Regions from separate parts of the Alcaligenes sp. GW821-FHT11D07 genome, predicted to be linked through region 3. Evidence: predicted binding sites of a transcription regulator. Region 3 holds the regulator's gene; each other region holds the start of a gene.

Region 1 (3,734 bases), 370 kb from region 3:
TGCAGGTGGGAAATGAACTGGCACAGATTCCCATAGCCTTCCTTGTTGCGAGGCAGAATTAAAAGCTCGTGGGTGATGCTGTCGTCAGAATGGCCGGTGCTGGAGGCGCGCCGATCCCAAGCCCCGGTAAATCGGAAGCGGCTACCGACTAAAAAACGAATTTCAGGATGAAGCTTGGCTTGGGCATAGGCGCGGACCACGCCGGCCATAGAAGCGTAATCACAGAGGGCCAGGGCTTTATAGCCTAGCTCTACCGCGCGGCTGACCAGCTCTTCGGGATGCGAAGCTCCATTCAAAAAGCTGTAATTGGACAGGCAGTCCAGCTCCGAGTATTGCAGGTCTACGATGGAGCTCATCCAAAGACTCCGTGCAGATACCAGGCCTGTTCCTGACTTAAATCCCGGTACACCCAATAGAGTTTGCCTTGTGGGCATAAGGCAATGAAGTAGTCCCGCTGCTGATGGCCGTCACCACTCCACCAGCCGGTTTGTACCCGTTCCGGGCCTTGAACCAGTCGTAAGCGTTGATGGTTGAGACAAGGAGACTGGCGGTCATGTTCAAGAGGCTGGGCCTGATCCAACATCCAGCAAGGACGTTGCAAAGGAGGGGCTTGGACAGGGCGGGGGCGATCCGTTTGCACCGGCAACCATTGGTTGGCCTGCTCGGGCAGATAGCTGGCTTGTGCCGCAGGCGTCAGAATTTGTTCCAGGCCCAGCCTGGCTTGCAAGCGCTCCAGTAGTTGCTGGTCTTGCTCTTGCCAATGCCGTGCATCGGGAAACAGGCTGCTGGCATGGGTCTGGCGCGGGTGCAATTGCAGAGCCTGCAACTGCAGGCTTTGTACGGCTGCGTGTAGTTGCAACGGTTGAAAATGTTCCTCCCACACGGGCAGGAAATCTTGGCTGCGCCAGCAAGAACGAGCCATTTGCAGTTCTAACAATGTGCTGCGGGGATGGTCTTTGTACCTTTCCGTGTGCAGTACCAGTTCCAGCCGTCCGCAGGCCAGTTGATATTGATTCAGCCAGAGCTCCAACTGCTTCAATACACGGGTCAAGGCACGTAATACAGTGGGTTTGCTATTGGAAGGCGAGTCCAATTCGATGCGGCGCGTAAATTGAGGGGCGCTGTGCACCCACTCCAGGGTCCAGCTTTGTACGCCATAGGCCTGATCCAACTGCAGTAAGAGGGGGCGCAGCCCACGTTGGGCCAAGCCGTCGCGTGGTAATTGATGCAATTGGCCCAAGGTGTGGCAGCCCAGATTGTGCAGCCATTGCAATTGGTCCACCGGGGGCGCCAAAAGATGGAGGGGCAAGGGGTTCAGGCAGGCACGCAAGCGGCGCAGGCAGCGGCGTTGCTTCTGCGTGGACAAGGCCAGCAAGCAGGCGGCGCGGGCCGTCGGGGCCAATGCCAGACAGGGTTCGGGGATCAGGTCTTGCAGTGTCGTCCGAATTTGTCGGTACAAAGCACGTACGCCACCAAACAGCCGGATGCTGGCGCTCAGGCTCAAGACCCATAAATCGGCTTGAACTTTCGCCAACTGAGGGCTGTAACGCAGCAACAGAGCCTGAATGGCGTCCTGCTGCTCAGCGCTGGCCTCAGGCGTAATGAGGCTCTGGGGTAGCCGCAGGCACAGGTACATGAGAGGGGGCCGCGGCAGGCGGGATCAAGGTGTTGTGTAAGGCTAAAGCAATGCTGTCCATGCAAGGCGGCCCGCGTCGTTTGCGTATATGCACATCCAGCCATGCTTGGCCCTGGCTGTCTTGCCGGGGCTGTAATTCCAGACGTAAAAGCGCGGGGCTATTGGTTTGACTATGAGCGGGACGCAGACAAAAAAACAGGCTGTCGCTATGGCTGGCCAGCAATTGCAACTGGCGCAAGGAGGCCAAGGGAACATGGGCAGGCAACCAGGTCAGTACGGCAGCACAATGGCCATGACGCAGCGCCTGGGCACTAGCCCATAAGGTGTCGTTCAAATGCTGGCTGCGTATCCACAGCAGGCGGGCAGGCAAGTCCGCCTCGGGGGGCTGCGACGCTTGCTTAAGGTTGGCTGGAGTGCCTCGCCAACGCTGCTGTACGGGTTGATAGGGTGGAGCGATCAGCACACGCATACGCTCTGCCTGCAGGGTGCTTAAGGCAGGCATTAATAAGGACAGGGCACTACTGTCTATAGGGGCATGCAGTTCGATCAAGCTGCCGAGTGGCCAGCCACCGCCCGGCAACTGGGCATCCAGGGCATCAAAACCGCTGGGCAAGCAGGAGCCTGCGGCATGCGCATAATGTTTGCCTGTCCACAAGGAAGGGTGAAGATCTAAGAGTGAACGAAGTGAGTTCGCCATGCTGTTGCTCCTGATTGCTGTATAAATATACAGTAAATTTGTTTGCTGGCAAACTGTGGCATTCGCTCCAAAGGGGAACTTTTATATACTGTGGTCTTATGTTTGGCGCTCCCGCATGAAATCTCCCCCTCTATTCCGCCCTGGACGTTGTGAACAGTGTCAGCGTCCACTGGCGCGTTGCTTGTGTCCTTTAATTCCCTCGATTGACGCGGCCTGCCCCGTCTTGATTTTGCAGCATCACTCCGAAGCCCGGCATGCGCTTAATACAGCGCGTCTGGCCTATTTGGGTTTGCGTGGCGTGCAGATGTGGGTGGGGGAGCAGTTTGAGGATTTGGAGTCGCATTTGGCACAAGCGCGTCAGCCAGTGCTGCTGTTTCCGGGGGAACAGGCCAAGGTGGTCGGGCCTATGTCTGAGGGGGAAAAGCCGGATTTAATCGTGGTGCCTGATGGCACTTGGCGCAAGGCCCGCTTGATCGTGCATAGCAACCCGGTCTTGCAAACTCTGCCGCGCTGGGTTCTTCCCGAAGGCGAGGTCTCGCGCTACCGACTGCGTAAAGCCCCGGACCCCCAAGCGGTTTCTACCTTGGAGGCCATTGTCAGGGTGATGCAGATAATGGCACCGGAGCAGGATTTCAGCCCTTTGCTACGGCCTTTTGAACATTTGATCGATGAGCAGATCCAGGCCATGGGCCTGGATACTTATCAACGTAACTATCCTACTTCCAGGTAAAGTTCAGCTCGCGCGGCTGGCTTTCGACAATCGTGGTTTGGCGTTCCTGGGTTTGGCCCTGATAGGTGGCAAATACCTTGTAGGAACCGGGTGACAGGCGGATCAGGCAGTAAGGCCCGTCAATCAGACTGTTCAACACGGTTTGATCAGCGCTATTACGGATGACCAGTTGCACATCGGAAATGTAGCCAACGCGCTCGCCCTGGTTGGCCGAGAAATTCACCGAGAGCGGGAAGGTGCTGCGTACCATGCGAAATAGTTGGGCTTCGTCGCTGCCTATGCCGCCGCTGATGTATTCGGTAGAGCCGTAATACTGGCTGGGAGGCAATTCTTGCGAATGCACAATGGGGCTGCTCATTAAGGCCAGCGACATGGCAATGCCGATCAATGAAAGACGAGAGCTCATGAGTTTTCCTTGCTTGAAGTAGGGGGCTAATCGGGCTTGTTAGGAGCCCTGTTGCTGTTATGGGGAGTGCTGCTGGCCGGACTGCGATGAAAGGCAGGCCAGTGCACAGGCCAATCGTGTTGGCGACTAACAAGGGCATCGGCATTGAAGCTGCGCTCACGCAAGCATCCTTGGCCGTGCCGGTTAATGGCGATAACGGTGGTGCAACGCGTACCGTAATCGGGGCTGACAATAAAAGGGCTGCTTAATAAGCGTTCGTGCGCCA
Region 2 (3,734 bases), 710 kb from region 3:
TGCCAGCGCCAGCATCTGGGTCACTAAACGCGTAGCGCGATCTGTGCCGCGCACCAGTTGTTGCAGGCTGGCTTCGGTTTGCTTGGGGTCGCGTTCACGCAGCGCCAATTCAGCTTGGGTGCGTATGCCAGCCAGCGGTGTTTTTAATTGATGGGCTGCATTGGCCACAAATTGCCGCTGTGTGGCAGAGAACTGGGCCTGCTGGGCCAGTAGTCCATTCATGGCATCGATCAGGGGGACGATCTCAGCCGGGGCCTGTGCTTGATCGACGGGAGACAGGTCTCCGGCGGCACGAGCACGCAAACGCGCCTGCAGCAGATTCAGGGGCTCCAGGCCGTGCGTCAGGCCCAGCCCTGCCAGCATAGCCGCCAGCGGCACAAGAATGAATTGAGGGGTCAGCATCCCGATCAGAATTTCTCTGTGTAGAACGGCCCTATGTTCATTGGTTTCAGCCGCGACCGCCAGAAAAGGCGTGTTGTTTTTGTCCCTTCCTCCCCAGACGTAGGCCAGGCGCAGGCTCTGCTCATCCAGAACCACGTCCCTGTAGCGCAGCAAGTCGGTGTCGTAACTCCAGCTGTCTGGTACGGGAAGATTGGCATTGCCGGCCAAAGGTTCACCATTGGCATCGCGGATCTGCCACAGCGTGGGAGTGGGGCTGTCCTGCCGCAAAATAGTCTGGGCGCCATGGGACAGATGAATGGGCTGATTCAGATCCTGTTGGCTGATTTCCACCCTGAGCAAATCCAGATGATCACGCAAGGTGCGGTCATAGGGTGAATTGGCAATGTGCTGAGCAATGAAGTAAGTGATGACAATGCCGATTGTCCACAGCAAGAACAAGGGCCCGAAAATCCAGATCATGATCTTGTGGATGAGCGGGCGCGGGGTGACGCGCTTGCGGCTGGCAGGCTTTGCGGGGCGAGGAGGATCGGACGGGGGTGACGCGTGCTGCATGACGATCCCTTAGGCTGGAGCGTCTTCTCGCAGTTTCTCGGGTTCCAGGCAATATCCCAAGCCGCGTACGGTCAGAATGCGAACTCCGCTGGGCTCCAGTTTTTTGCGTAGGCGGTGAATGTAGACTTCGATAGCGTTAGGGGTGACTTCCTCACCCCACTCACAGAGCAGGTCCACAAACTGATTTTTGCTGATCATGCGGCCGCTGCGGGACAGAAAGATTTCCAGCAGGCTGGTTTCACGGGCCGACAACTCAAGAGGTTGGTTGTCGATGTACGCCATGCGGCCTTTCAGATCGAAGCTGAGCCGTTTGTGATGCAGCAGGGCGCTGCTGGTGCCGGTGCTGCGGCGCGTCAGGGCACGTACGCGTGCTTCCAGCTCGGTCAGTGCAAAAGGCTTGGACATATAGTCGTCCGCGCCTAAATCCAGGCCGCGCACGCGCTGCTCCACCGTGTCGCTGGCGGTCAAAATCAAGACAGGCAGGGTATCCTGGCGTTGGCGTATGGATTGCAACACCGATAAGCCGGGTTTTTTGGGCAGATCCAGGTCCAGGATCAGAAGATCGAAGCTTTGCAGTTGCAGGGCCGAGTCGGCGCTATCGCCGTCGTGCACCACATCGACCGCATAGCCTTCGTAGCGTAAGGAGCGAGAAAGTCCATCCGCGAGAATACTGTCGTCTTCGGCTATGAGTATGCGCATGACCCTACACAAACAAATGATTTAACGGCTGTCCGGCATTGTTGCACAAGGCCGGGAGGCGGGTCAGTAGGGGATAACGATGGCGCCTAGTTAATTTATTTGGATATCTGTGTATATATACAGTATAATTTGATGCAATAATTAGGTTTGGTTTTTAATTGCCGTGCCCGTCCGTTGGGGCGCCATTCCACAGTCAAGGATTTTTCATGGACGATAAAAATAGCAAAGCAGTGGCCTCGGAACGTTCCAAAGCGCTGGCCGCCGCTCTGACGCAAATCGAAAAGCAGTTTGGTAAAGGTTCGATCATGCGTTATGGCGACGACACCGTCGAGCATGACATCCAGGTTGTTTCTACGGGCTCTCTGGGTCTGGATATCGCCCTGGGCGTCGGTGGCTTGCCTCGTGGCCGCGTTATCGAAATTTACGGTCCGGAATCGTCGGGTAAAACCACCTTGACGCTGCAAGTCATTGCCGAGATGCAAAAGCTCAAAGGCACATGTGCCTTTATCGATGCGGAGCACGCTCTGGATGTGCAGTACGCGCAAAAGCTGGGCGTCAATCTGGCCGATTTGCTGATCTCTCAGCCCGATACCGGCGAACAAGCGCTGGAAATTACAGAAGCTCTGGTGCGTTCCGGTTCGGTAGACCTGATTGTTATTGACTCGGTAGCCGCCCTGACCCCCAAGGCTGAAATCGAAGGCGATATGGGCGACTCTCTGCCCGGCTTGCAAGCTCGTTTGATGAGCCAGGCCCTGCGCAAGCTGACCGCCACTATCAAACGCGCCAATTGCATGGTGATCTTCATTAACCAGATCCGTATGAAGATTGGTGTCATGTTTGGCAACCCCGAAACCACCACAGGCGGTAATGCCCTGAAGTTTTACTCTTCCGTGCGTTTGGATATTCGTCGTATCGGCTCCATCAAGCGTGGTGACGAGATGGTGGGTAACGAGACACGCGTCAAAGTGGTCAAGAACAAGGTTGCGCCGCCGTTCAAGCAAACCGAATTCGACATCATGTACGGCAGCGGTATTTCACGCGAAGGCGAGATTATCGATCTGGGCGTGCAGGCTGGTGTGGTGGACAAGGCCGGTGCCTGGTACAGCTACGATGGCAATCGTATCGGTCAGGGTAAAGACAATGTTCGTGAATACCTGAAAGAGCGTCCCGAGATGGCACGTGAAATCGAAAACAAGGTGCGTGAAAAACTGGGTGTCGCTTTGATGAGTGCCACCGTTAACCGTAATGAAAGCGCCCCTGTTGTTGCCACACCTGAGGGAGGCGTCTGATTTTCCCCCCAGAGTTCGATGATGAACCCTTTGAGACCGACCCGGAGGAAATCCGGGAACGGAAGCAAGCTCAAAGGGAGCGTATAGCTGCTTTGTCTGCCCAGCCTAATCAGGCGGGCAGCAGGGCAGTAGCGGGTGACTTGGGCGAATCCACTGCTCAAGCCTCAGAAAAAAAGCCCGCTTCACGACGCCCAGGGCTGTCGTTGAAAGCCCGGGCTTTGAATTTCTTGTCCCGACGCGAGTATTCCCGGATGGAATTAGGGCGGCGCCTGGCCGCTCATGCTGAAAGTGCGGAAGAAGTTGAGGCCTTGCTGGACGCCTTGGTCGAGCAAAAATGGCTCTCTAACGAGCGCTTTGCTCATAGCGTGGTTAATCGTCGGGCCTCACGCGTAGGAACTCGAGTCATCTTGCAAGAGCTGCGTCAGCATGGCGTGGATGTGCACCAGACAGAAATCATCAAAGAAGAATTGATGGCAACGGAGTTGGAGCGGGCCAAGCAAGTGTGGGGCAAAAAGTTCAGCGCTCCGCCAGAAGATGCGCGCAGCTATGCCAAACAATATCGGTTCATGGCCAGCCGTGGTTTTTCCGGCCGCATTCTGCAGCAAATATTAGGCGATTGGGAAGAAGATCCCGCCTAAACCGCCGGCTTTTAAGGCTGTACCGCCACAATTCCTTGCAAACTCTTGAAGCAGGTTTCTCGTGCTTGGGCCAGAAAGGCTTGTACGTAGTCTGCTTGCAAATCCTCACTGCGTACCGTCGCATAAAGTGTGCGCCAGATACCTTGTTCTCCCA
Region 3 (3,734 bases):
CGCCACCCATGGCCTGAATTTCGACGGCATGCTGGCCTCGCTGCGCGCCATGCCTGCTCAGTCCATCGTGGTTCTGCATGCTTGCTGCCACAACCCCACCGGCGTTGATCCCAGCGCCGAGCAATGGACCCAGATCGCTGAACTGATCAAAGAGCGCCAACTGGTTCCTTTCCTGGACATCGCCTACCAAGGCTTTGGTGACGGTCTGGAAGAAGACGCCAGCGTGGTTCGCTTGTTCGCCAAGCTTGGCCTGTCCATGTTCATCAGCTCCTCGTTTTCCAAATCGTTCTCGCTGTACGGTGAGCGTGTGGGTGCCCTGACCCTGGTCACTTCCAGCAAAGACGAAACCTCCCGTGTGCTTAGCCAGGTTAAACGCGTGATTCGCACCAACTACTCCAACCCGCCCACACACGGCGGCAAGGTCGTGGCTACTGTGCTGAACTCGCCCGAACTGTTCCAAACCTGGGCGACTGAACTTGCCGGCATGCGTGACCGCATCCGCGAGATGCGTGGTCAGCTGGTTGCCAAACTCAAAGAGCATGGCGTAGAACAAGACTTTGATTTCGTGCTGCAACAGCGCGGTATGTTCTCCTACTCCGGCCTTACCGCCGCCCAGGTGGAGCGTCTGCGTCAAGAGCACGGTATTTACGCCGTCAGCAGCGGCCGTATCTGCGTAGCTGCGCTGAACAGCCAAAATATTGATGTTGTGGCCAAAGCCATCGCTCAAGTATTGAAGTAAGCTAATTGGCAGTTAGTAAGAACGACGCCCTTCTTCGGAAGGGCGTTGTCGTTCCAGCTCTTGCTGCCCTGCACCTATCCCGACACCATGACCGAACCTATCTCCCTGACTACTGAGCGCCTGAACTTGCGTCCCTGGAAGCCCAGTGACCTGGAACCCTTTTCCGAACTGAATGGCGATTCCGATACCTTGCGCTACTACCCTGCAACCCTGAGTCGTGCAGACAGTGACGCGCTAGCCCAGCGCTGCCAGCGACTGATTGAGGAACACGGCTGGGGGCCCTGGGCAGTAGAACTAAAGGAAAGCGGCCAGTTTATAGGCATGGTCGGCTTGAACCGTCCCACTGCAGACTTGCACTTTCAGCCCTGCGTAGAAGTCCTTTGGCGTTTGCTGCCCGAGTTTTGGGGCAAAGGCTATGCCACCGAGGCGGCTAAAGCCTGCCTAGACTTTGGCTTTACTAAATTAGATCTGCAGCAGATCGTGGCCTATACGGCTCAGTTAAATCTGCCATCTCAGACGGTCATGCAGCGTCTGGGCATGCAGGCTCAGCCCGGCACCTTCGACCATCCTGGAGTACCCGCTGGCCATAAGCTCGTCCCCCATGTGCTGTACACAATGGACCGCGACAATTGGCCCACCGCCAATCAGCAGGGCTCAAGAGTTCAAAAATGAGGCCTTGAAGGCCTGTGCCGCTTGCCAAAACGCAAACTGTAACGCACAATCTTTACTGTATATATATTCAGCAGACAATACTATGACCGTCAAGCTCACTGCACGCCAACAACAAGTGCTGGACATCATCCGTTCTGAAATTGAACGGACGGGTTTTCCGCCCACCCGCGCAGAAATTGCTCAGGTGCTGGGCTTCAAATCCGCCAATGCAGCCGAAGATCATTTAAAAGCTCTGGCCCGTAAAGGCGCTATTGAACTGACCGCGGGTGCCTCGCGAGGCATACGCTTGCTGGGCACTGAACCCCGCGAAGCCGCTGCCCCTAGCGCGATGCTGGCCAATCTGGCCGATGCCTTGTTGCTGCCTATTATTGGACGGGTTGCTGCGGGTAGCCCCATCCTGGCCACCGAGCACATCGAGCGCGAAATCGGCGTAGCCCCTACCCTATTCGCCCAGACCCCAGACTACCTGCTCCGCGTACGTGGACTGAGCATGAAAGACGCGGGTATTTTTGACGGCGACTTGTTGGCCGTTAAAAAAGCAACGGAAGCCCGTAACGGCCAGATTGTGGTGGTCCGTATTGGCGATGATGTCACCGTCAAGCGTCTTTCACGTTCCAGCAATCAAGTTGTACTCTTGCCCGAGAACCCCGACTTTGAACCCATCATTGTGACCGACCCAGACTCCCTGGCTCTGGAAGGTATTGCAGTTGGCCTGATTCGTACCAGCCCCTTGCATTAAGCAACTGGCCACAGGCGAAGAAAACCCCATACACCACTGGTCTATGGGGTTTTTTAATGGCTTGGGATTGTCGCTGTCGACAGTCAACTTGCAGATATATTCGTCGCGGTTACTGTGGGCTCCAGAAAACACAACTCGCTAGCTGAGCTATTGCAGTGATGATAGAGACTGTGCGTCTTCTGCTACCTTCGCTGTTGTGGCGGTTGTAGATGTTCTGGCTGTTGCTGTTGCTGTTGCTGTTGCTGTTGCTGTTGCTGTTGCTGTTGCTGTTGCTGTTGCTGTTGCTGTTGCTGTTGCAGGCAAAATTGTAGGGCCAGACCTAATTGCTTGCCACACCCACAACCATGCGACTGCGAAGTACCAAAACATCAGTCTGACACCGCCATCCAATTACCTTCGCAGAAAACAAACAGGCCACCTTGAAAACAAGGTGGCCTGTTTGCGGGAAGATACTCCCTGTACTACTTATGGCTTAGTGCTTAAAGGACTCAGAGCCCTGCGCTGCCGCACGATTAGCTGCCAAGGCCTCAGCGGCCAGACGCGCTACTTCCTCGTCACTCAGAGGCGTTACCGCGTCTTGCAAGGCCACTTCCAGTACACGATCAATCCAACGCACCGGGATGATCTCCAGCGTGTTTTTCACGTTATCTGGAATATCGGCCAAGTCTTTGACGTTTTCCTCTGGAATCATCACGGTTTTGATACCACCGCGCTGAGCAGCCAGCAGCTTCTCTTTCAAACCACCGATAGGCAGAACTTCACCACGCAAGGTGATTTCACCCGTCATGGCAACGTCCGCACGAACCGGAATACCCGTCAAGCTAGACACAATAGCCGTGGTGATAGCGATACCCGCCGATGGACCATCCTTGGGCGTAGCGCCTTCAGGAAAGTGCACATGCAAGTCACGCTTCTCAAACACGGTATTGGCAATACCCCATTTCTGGGCACGCGAACGTACGACTGTTCGAGCAGCTTCAACCGACTCTTTCATCACGTCGCCAATCGAACCAGTACGCAGCACATTGCCTTTACCGGGCATGTCAGCCACTTCAATGGTCAGCAATTCGCCACCCACTTCAGTCCAGGCCAGGCCCGTAACTTGTCCAATCTTGTTCTCTTTTTCGGCCAGACCGAAGGAGAAACGACGCACGCCCAGGTAATCATTCAGATTCTCTGCATTGACGACCAGAGTCTCTTGAGTGAGCGTCTTGTTACGAGCAGCACGTGTACCTGCTTGCGGGTTAGCCACGAGCAGCTTGCGCACTACCTTGCGGCAGATTTTGCTGATTTCACGTTCCAACGAACGCACACCTGCTTCGCGAGTGTAGTAACGCACGATGTCGCGCACCGCGTCTTCTGTCACTTCCAGCTCACCATCGCGCACGCCGTTGTTCTTCATCAGCTTGGGCAAGAGGTAATCGAAAGCGATACGCACTTTTTCGTCTTCGGTGTAGCCAGACAGACGAATCACTTCCATACGGTCCAACAGAGCCGGAGGAATGTTCAAGGTGTTGCTAGTAGCCACGAACATCACATCGGACAAGTCGTAGTCCACTTCCAGGTAGTGATCCTGGAAGGTAT
Region 4 (3,734 bases), on a different contig from region 3:
GCGCGGCTGTGTGGATGTATTGGCCCAGCATGCGGTGACCCTGGCTTTGGGCGGTGGATTTCAAGCCGATGCACTTTTTCAGGAAGTTCGGGGCACGCATGCTTACGCGGATCTGGATGTATCTACCTGGAATGCAGTGCTGGATTTCATTGTGCAGGGTGGCAATGCCCTGAGTAACTATCCGGAGTTTCACCGCGTACAGCCTGATGAGCAGGGTTGGTATCGGGTACAGGACAGGCGGCAGGCCATGCGTCACCGTTTGTCTATCGGGACGATTTCGGCTGATGGCGCTGTGTCGGTCAAGTTCCTACGAGGGGGCGGCTTGGGCTCCGTGGAAGAGAGTTTTTTAGCCCGACTGCGCCCAGGAGACCTGTTCCAGTTTGCTGGCCGAACTCTGCAGTTGGTGCGCCTGGAAGGAATGGTGGCCTATGTGCGTCGCGCCAAAGGAGGGGACGGTGCGGTAGCCAGTTGGCAGGGTGGTCGTATGCCGCTGTCAACGGCCTTGGCGCAGTCGGTCGAGCGTCTGTTTACCGCTCCGGGCAAGCACCCAGAAATGAAGGCGGTGGAACGGCTGTTGAGTATTCAGGCTCAGGCTAGCGCCTTGCCGCAGTCAGACCGTTTAGTGGCCGAACATATCGTCACCAAACGAGGCATGCACCTTTTTCTTTACCCCTTTGCAGGTAGAGCGGTGCATGAAGGCATGGCTGCCATGGTGGCTTTGCGCTGGGGGCGTCTGCAGGCCAATACTTTTTCTTTTGCGGTTAACGATTACGGGCTGGTGCTGAACCTGGCTCAAGCCGCTCCTCTTGATGCCCATTTGCTCAAACAATTACTTAGCCCGCAGGGCTCGCAAGAGGATTTGCGGGAAGGTGTGAATCTGGGCGAGTTAGCAAGACGGCATTTTCGTGAAATTGCTCGTGTGGCCGGCTTGCTGACTCCTTCTTTGCCCGGTGGTGCTCCCCGATCTTTGCGCCAAATACAGGCGTCCAGCGGCCTGCTCTACGATGTTCTGGTGCGCTATGACCCTGGCCATATTTTGTTGGCGCAGGCTCAACAAGAGGTTTTGGAGTACCAATTGGAAGCCCCGCGCCTGGACGCTGCGCTGCACGCCTGTGAGAGCCGCGAACTGATATTGTGCAGGCCCGCTGCGCTGACCCCGCTATCTTTTCCGCTGTGGACTGAAAGCCTGCGCGGACAGTTGAGTACGGAGACCTGGCAGGCTCGGGTAAAACGCGCTGCAGAGCAATTGGAGACGCGCTATGCACGCTTTGACTGATGACAGGCTGTCTATGGACATGGCGGGAGAGGCCATGGTGCTGCTGGGTGACCGTGCTTTGTATTGGCCCGCACGCGAACGCCTGATTATTGCGGATCTGCATTTGGGCAAAGACCATGTGTTTCGCCAAGCAGGGATTCCGGTGCCGCAGGGGACTACGGAAGGGGACCTGCAACGTCTATCTGATTTGCTAACCCTTAGCGGTGCGCGCACTGTGTGGGTGGTGGGTGACGTCTTGCATGGTCCTGCTCCGCATCCGGCCCTGTTGGCGATTTGGCACAACTGGCGTGATCAACATCAGGATGTCGATTTGGCCGTTTTGGCGGGCAATCACGACCGCGCTTTAAGTAAAGCGGCTCTGGACGTTCGTATTCTGGGCGAACAAGTACAAGATGGCCCCTTTCTTTTTCAGCATTTGCCGCAGCTTAGCAAGCAAGGGCTGCATGTTATTGCAGGGCACGTACATCCTAAGGTCCGCTTAAAGGGAGTGCCACGCAGCTGGCCAGCATTTTGGCTCAAACCCGGCTTGGCTATTTTGCCAGCTTTCTCGGATTTTACGGGCGGGGTCTTGGCCAAACCTGAGCGGGGCGAAACCTTGGTCGCTTGTGTCGACACAGCGCTGGTAGTGACTTCCAGGGGCCGGTAGCCTGATAGACAGTGGCGGCCTTCAGTGCTTTGTGAAGGATTCCGGGCAGGTCGCTAAACAGACAGCGCTTATTTACCGGGCGTTTGCTGATGGATACAACTTAAGACTAAGCGCTTGATGCTGCAGAAGTTATTGTCGGTATAATACTGTTTTTATATACAGTTAACTGGCATGCAGCTATCAACAAAACTCGAGATCCTGGCGGACGCGGCAAAATATGACGCCTCCTGCGCCAGCAGTGGTGCGCCCAAACGGGACTCCCGTGGGCGCAACGGCTTGGGTGCCAGCACGGGGGCCGGTATTTGCCATAGCTTTACCCCGGATGGGCGATGCGTATCGCTGCTCAAGATACTGCTAACCAACTTTTGTCAGTACGACTGCCTGTATTGCGTGAACCGGCGGTCCAGCAATGTTCCTCGGGCGCGTTTCAGGCCGCGGGAAGTCGTAGACCTGACGCTGGATTTTTATCGGCGCAATTATATAGACGGCCTGTTTCTAAGCTCGGGCATCATACGCAGCTCGGACTACACCATGGAAAATTTGGTGGAGGTAGCGCGCTCCTTGCGCGAAGACCATCTTTTTCGTGGCTACATTCACCTTAAAACTATTCCTGATGCGGACCCTAGGCTGATCACGCTTGCCGGGCAGTATGCAGACCGCTTAAGCGTCAATATCGAGCTTCCTACAGATGACGGGCTGCATCGCTTGGCTCCTGAGAAAAGCGGGCACACGATCAAGCGGGCGATGGGGGTGATCCGTCTGGCTCAAGAACACGCGCTAGAGGAAAAGCGGCCCAAAGTGCCTGCGGGCCAAAGTACGCAGATGATTGTGGGGGCGGATGCTGCGGACGACCGCAATATCTTGCAAACGGCGCAGAATCTGTATGGCGCCTACAAACTCAAGCGGGTGTATTACTCCGCGTTCAGTCCTATACCAGATAGTTCGTCGGCGTTGCCGGCCCAGCCTCCGCCACTGTTGCGTGAGCATCGCTTGTATCAGGCCGATTTCTTGCTGCGTAGCTATGGCTTTCGGGCAGAGGAACTTTTCCAAGCCAGTGGCGATTTGCCTTTGGACATTGATCCCAAGCTGGCCTGGGCGCTGGCTAACCGGGCGGTGTTCCCACTGGATCTGAATCGGGCACCAGAGCGCCTGATCGCCCGGGTTCCGGGGATAGGAATACGCAATGCCAAGCGTCTGGTGGAGCTACGACAATTGCGGGCCATTCGTTATCAAGATTTGATCCGTTTGCGTTGCTCCATGAAGATCCTCCAGCCCTTTGTCGTGGTGCAGGATTATCGGCCCGGCTTGGCCGAGCCGCCTTCTGAAAAGTTGCGGCGAATGCTCTCAACAAACCCTGAGCAGTTGAGCCTGTTATGAGTCCGGCTAATAGCCTTGTATGGCCTTCACTGGGGACAGGCGCTGATCAGCCCACTATGCATACGCTACGGGTTGAAGGTGGCTATGCAGGCTGGCGTAAGCAAGCGTTGCGTGCCTTGGCCGCTGGTTGGCCACCAGAATGGCTGAATTGGACGGAGCAGGCCACGGAGCCCGGGGATCAGGCCAGCCAGATAGGTCTGGACTATGCGCAGCCCCTTCCGGCTTCGCCGCACTTGGCCGCCTTGCAGGAACCCCCAGCTGAGGCGCTTCCTCGCCTGCCTATTATTCGCATCTCGAAAACGCTGAGTGAGTTGTTGCGTAACGCCGCCTTGTGCCGTACTGCCGAGCGTTGGGCTTTGTTGTATCGGGTGCTGTGGCGCTGGCAGCAGGGGGATCGCAGCGTGGAATCTGTTGCTGACGAAGACGGTGCCCGTT

The links. The regulator LexA, encoded in region 3, represses DNA repair genes until DNA is damaged. The targets are predictions, from matches to a motif close to ACTGTATNNNNATACAGT.
Region 1: the regulator LexA is predicted to act here: its motif matches at 2,350-2,367, upstream of imuA (translesion DNA synthesis-associated protein ImuA).
Region 2: the regulator LexA is predicted to act here: its motif matches at 1,760-1,777, upstream of recA (recombinase RecA).
Region 4: the regulator LexA is predicted to act here: its motif matches at 2,068-2,085, upstream of AC1RSM_RS11470 (putative DNA modification/repair radical SAM protein).

Annotation. Positions count from the first base shown of each region.
Region 1 is NZ_JBXART010000001.1:1,116,073-1,119,806, reverse strand. It holds gene AC1RSM_RS05115 (error-prone DNA polymerase) at 1-356, opposite strand, end outside; gene AC1RSM_RS05110 (DNA polymerase Y subunit UmuC family protein) at 353-1,636, opposite strand; gene imuA (translesion DNA synthesis-associated protein ImuA) at 1,593-2,333, opposite strand; gene AC1RSM_RS05100 (tRNA-uridine aminocarboxypropyltransferase) at 2,449-3,063, shown strand; gene AC1RSM_RS05095 (carboxypeptidase-like regulatory domain-containing protein) at 3,050-3,469, opposite strand; gene AC1RSM_RS05090 (NRDE family protein) at 3,496-3,734, opposite strand, start outside.
Region 2 is NZ_JBXART010000001.1:785,162-788,895, forward strand. It holds gene AC1RSM_RS03565 (sensor histidine kinase) at 1-954, opposite strand, end outside; gene AC1RSM_RS03570 (response regulator transcription factor) at 964-1,653, opposite strand; gene recA (recombinase RecA) at 1,860-2,942, shown strand; gene recX (recombination regulator RecX) at 3,083-3,580, shown strand; gene AC1RSM_RS03585 (LysR family transcriptional regulator) at 3,592-3,734, opposite strand, start outside.
Region 3 is NZ_JBXART010000001.1:1,490,645-1,494,378, forward strand. It holds gene AC1RSM_RS06865 (amino acid aminotransferase) at 1-739, shown strand, start outside; gene AC1RSM_RS06870 (GNAT family N-acetyltransferase) at 785-1,411, shown strand; gene lexA (transcriptional repressor LexA) at 1,494-2,150, shown strand; gene lon (endopeptidase La) at 2,623-3,734, opposite strand, start outside.
Region 4 is NZ_JBXART010000002.1:622,553-626,286, forward strand. It holds gene AC1RSM_RS11460 (ligase-associated DNA damage response DEXH box helicase) at 1-1,276, shown strand, start outside; gene pdeM (ligase-associated DNA damage response endonuclease PdeM) at 1,260-1,922, shown strand; gene AC1RSM_RS11470 (putative DNA modification/repair radical SAM protein) at 2,094-3,299, shown strand; gene AC1RSM_RS11475 (UdgX family uracil-DNA binding protein) at 3,356-3,734, shown strand, end outside.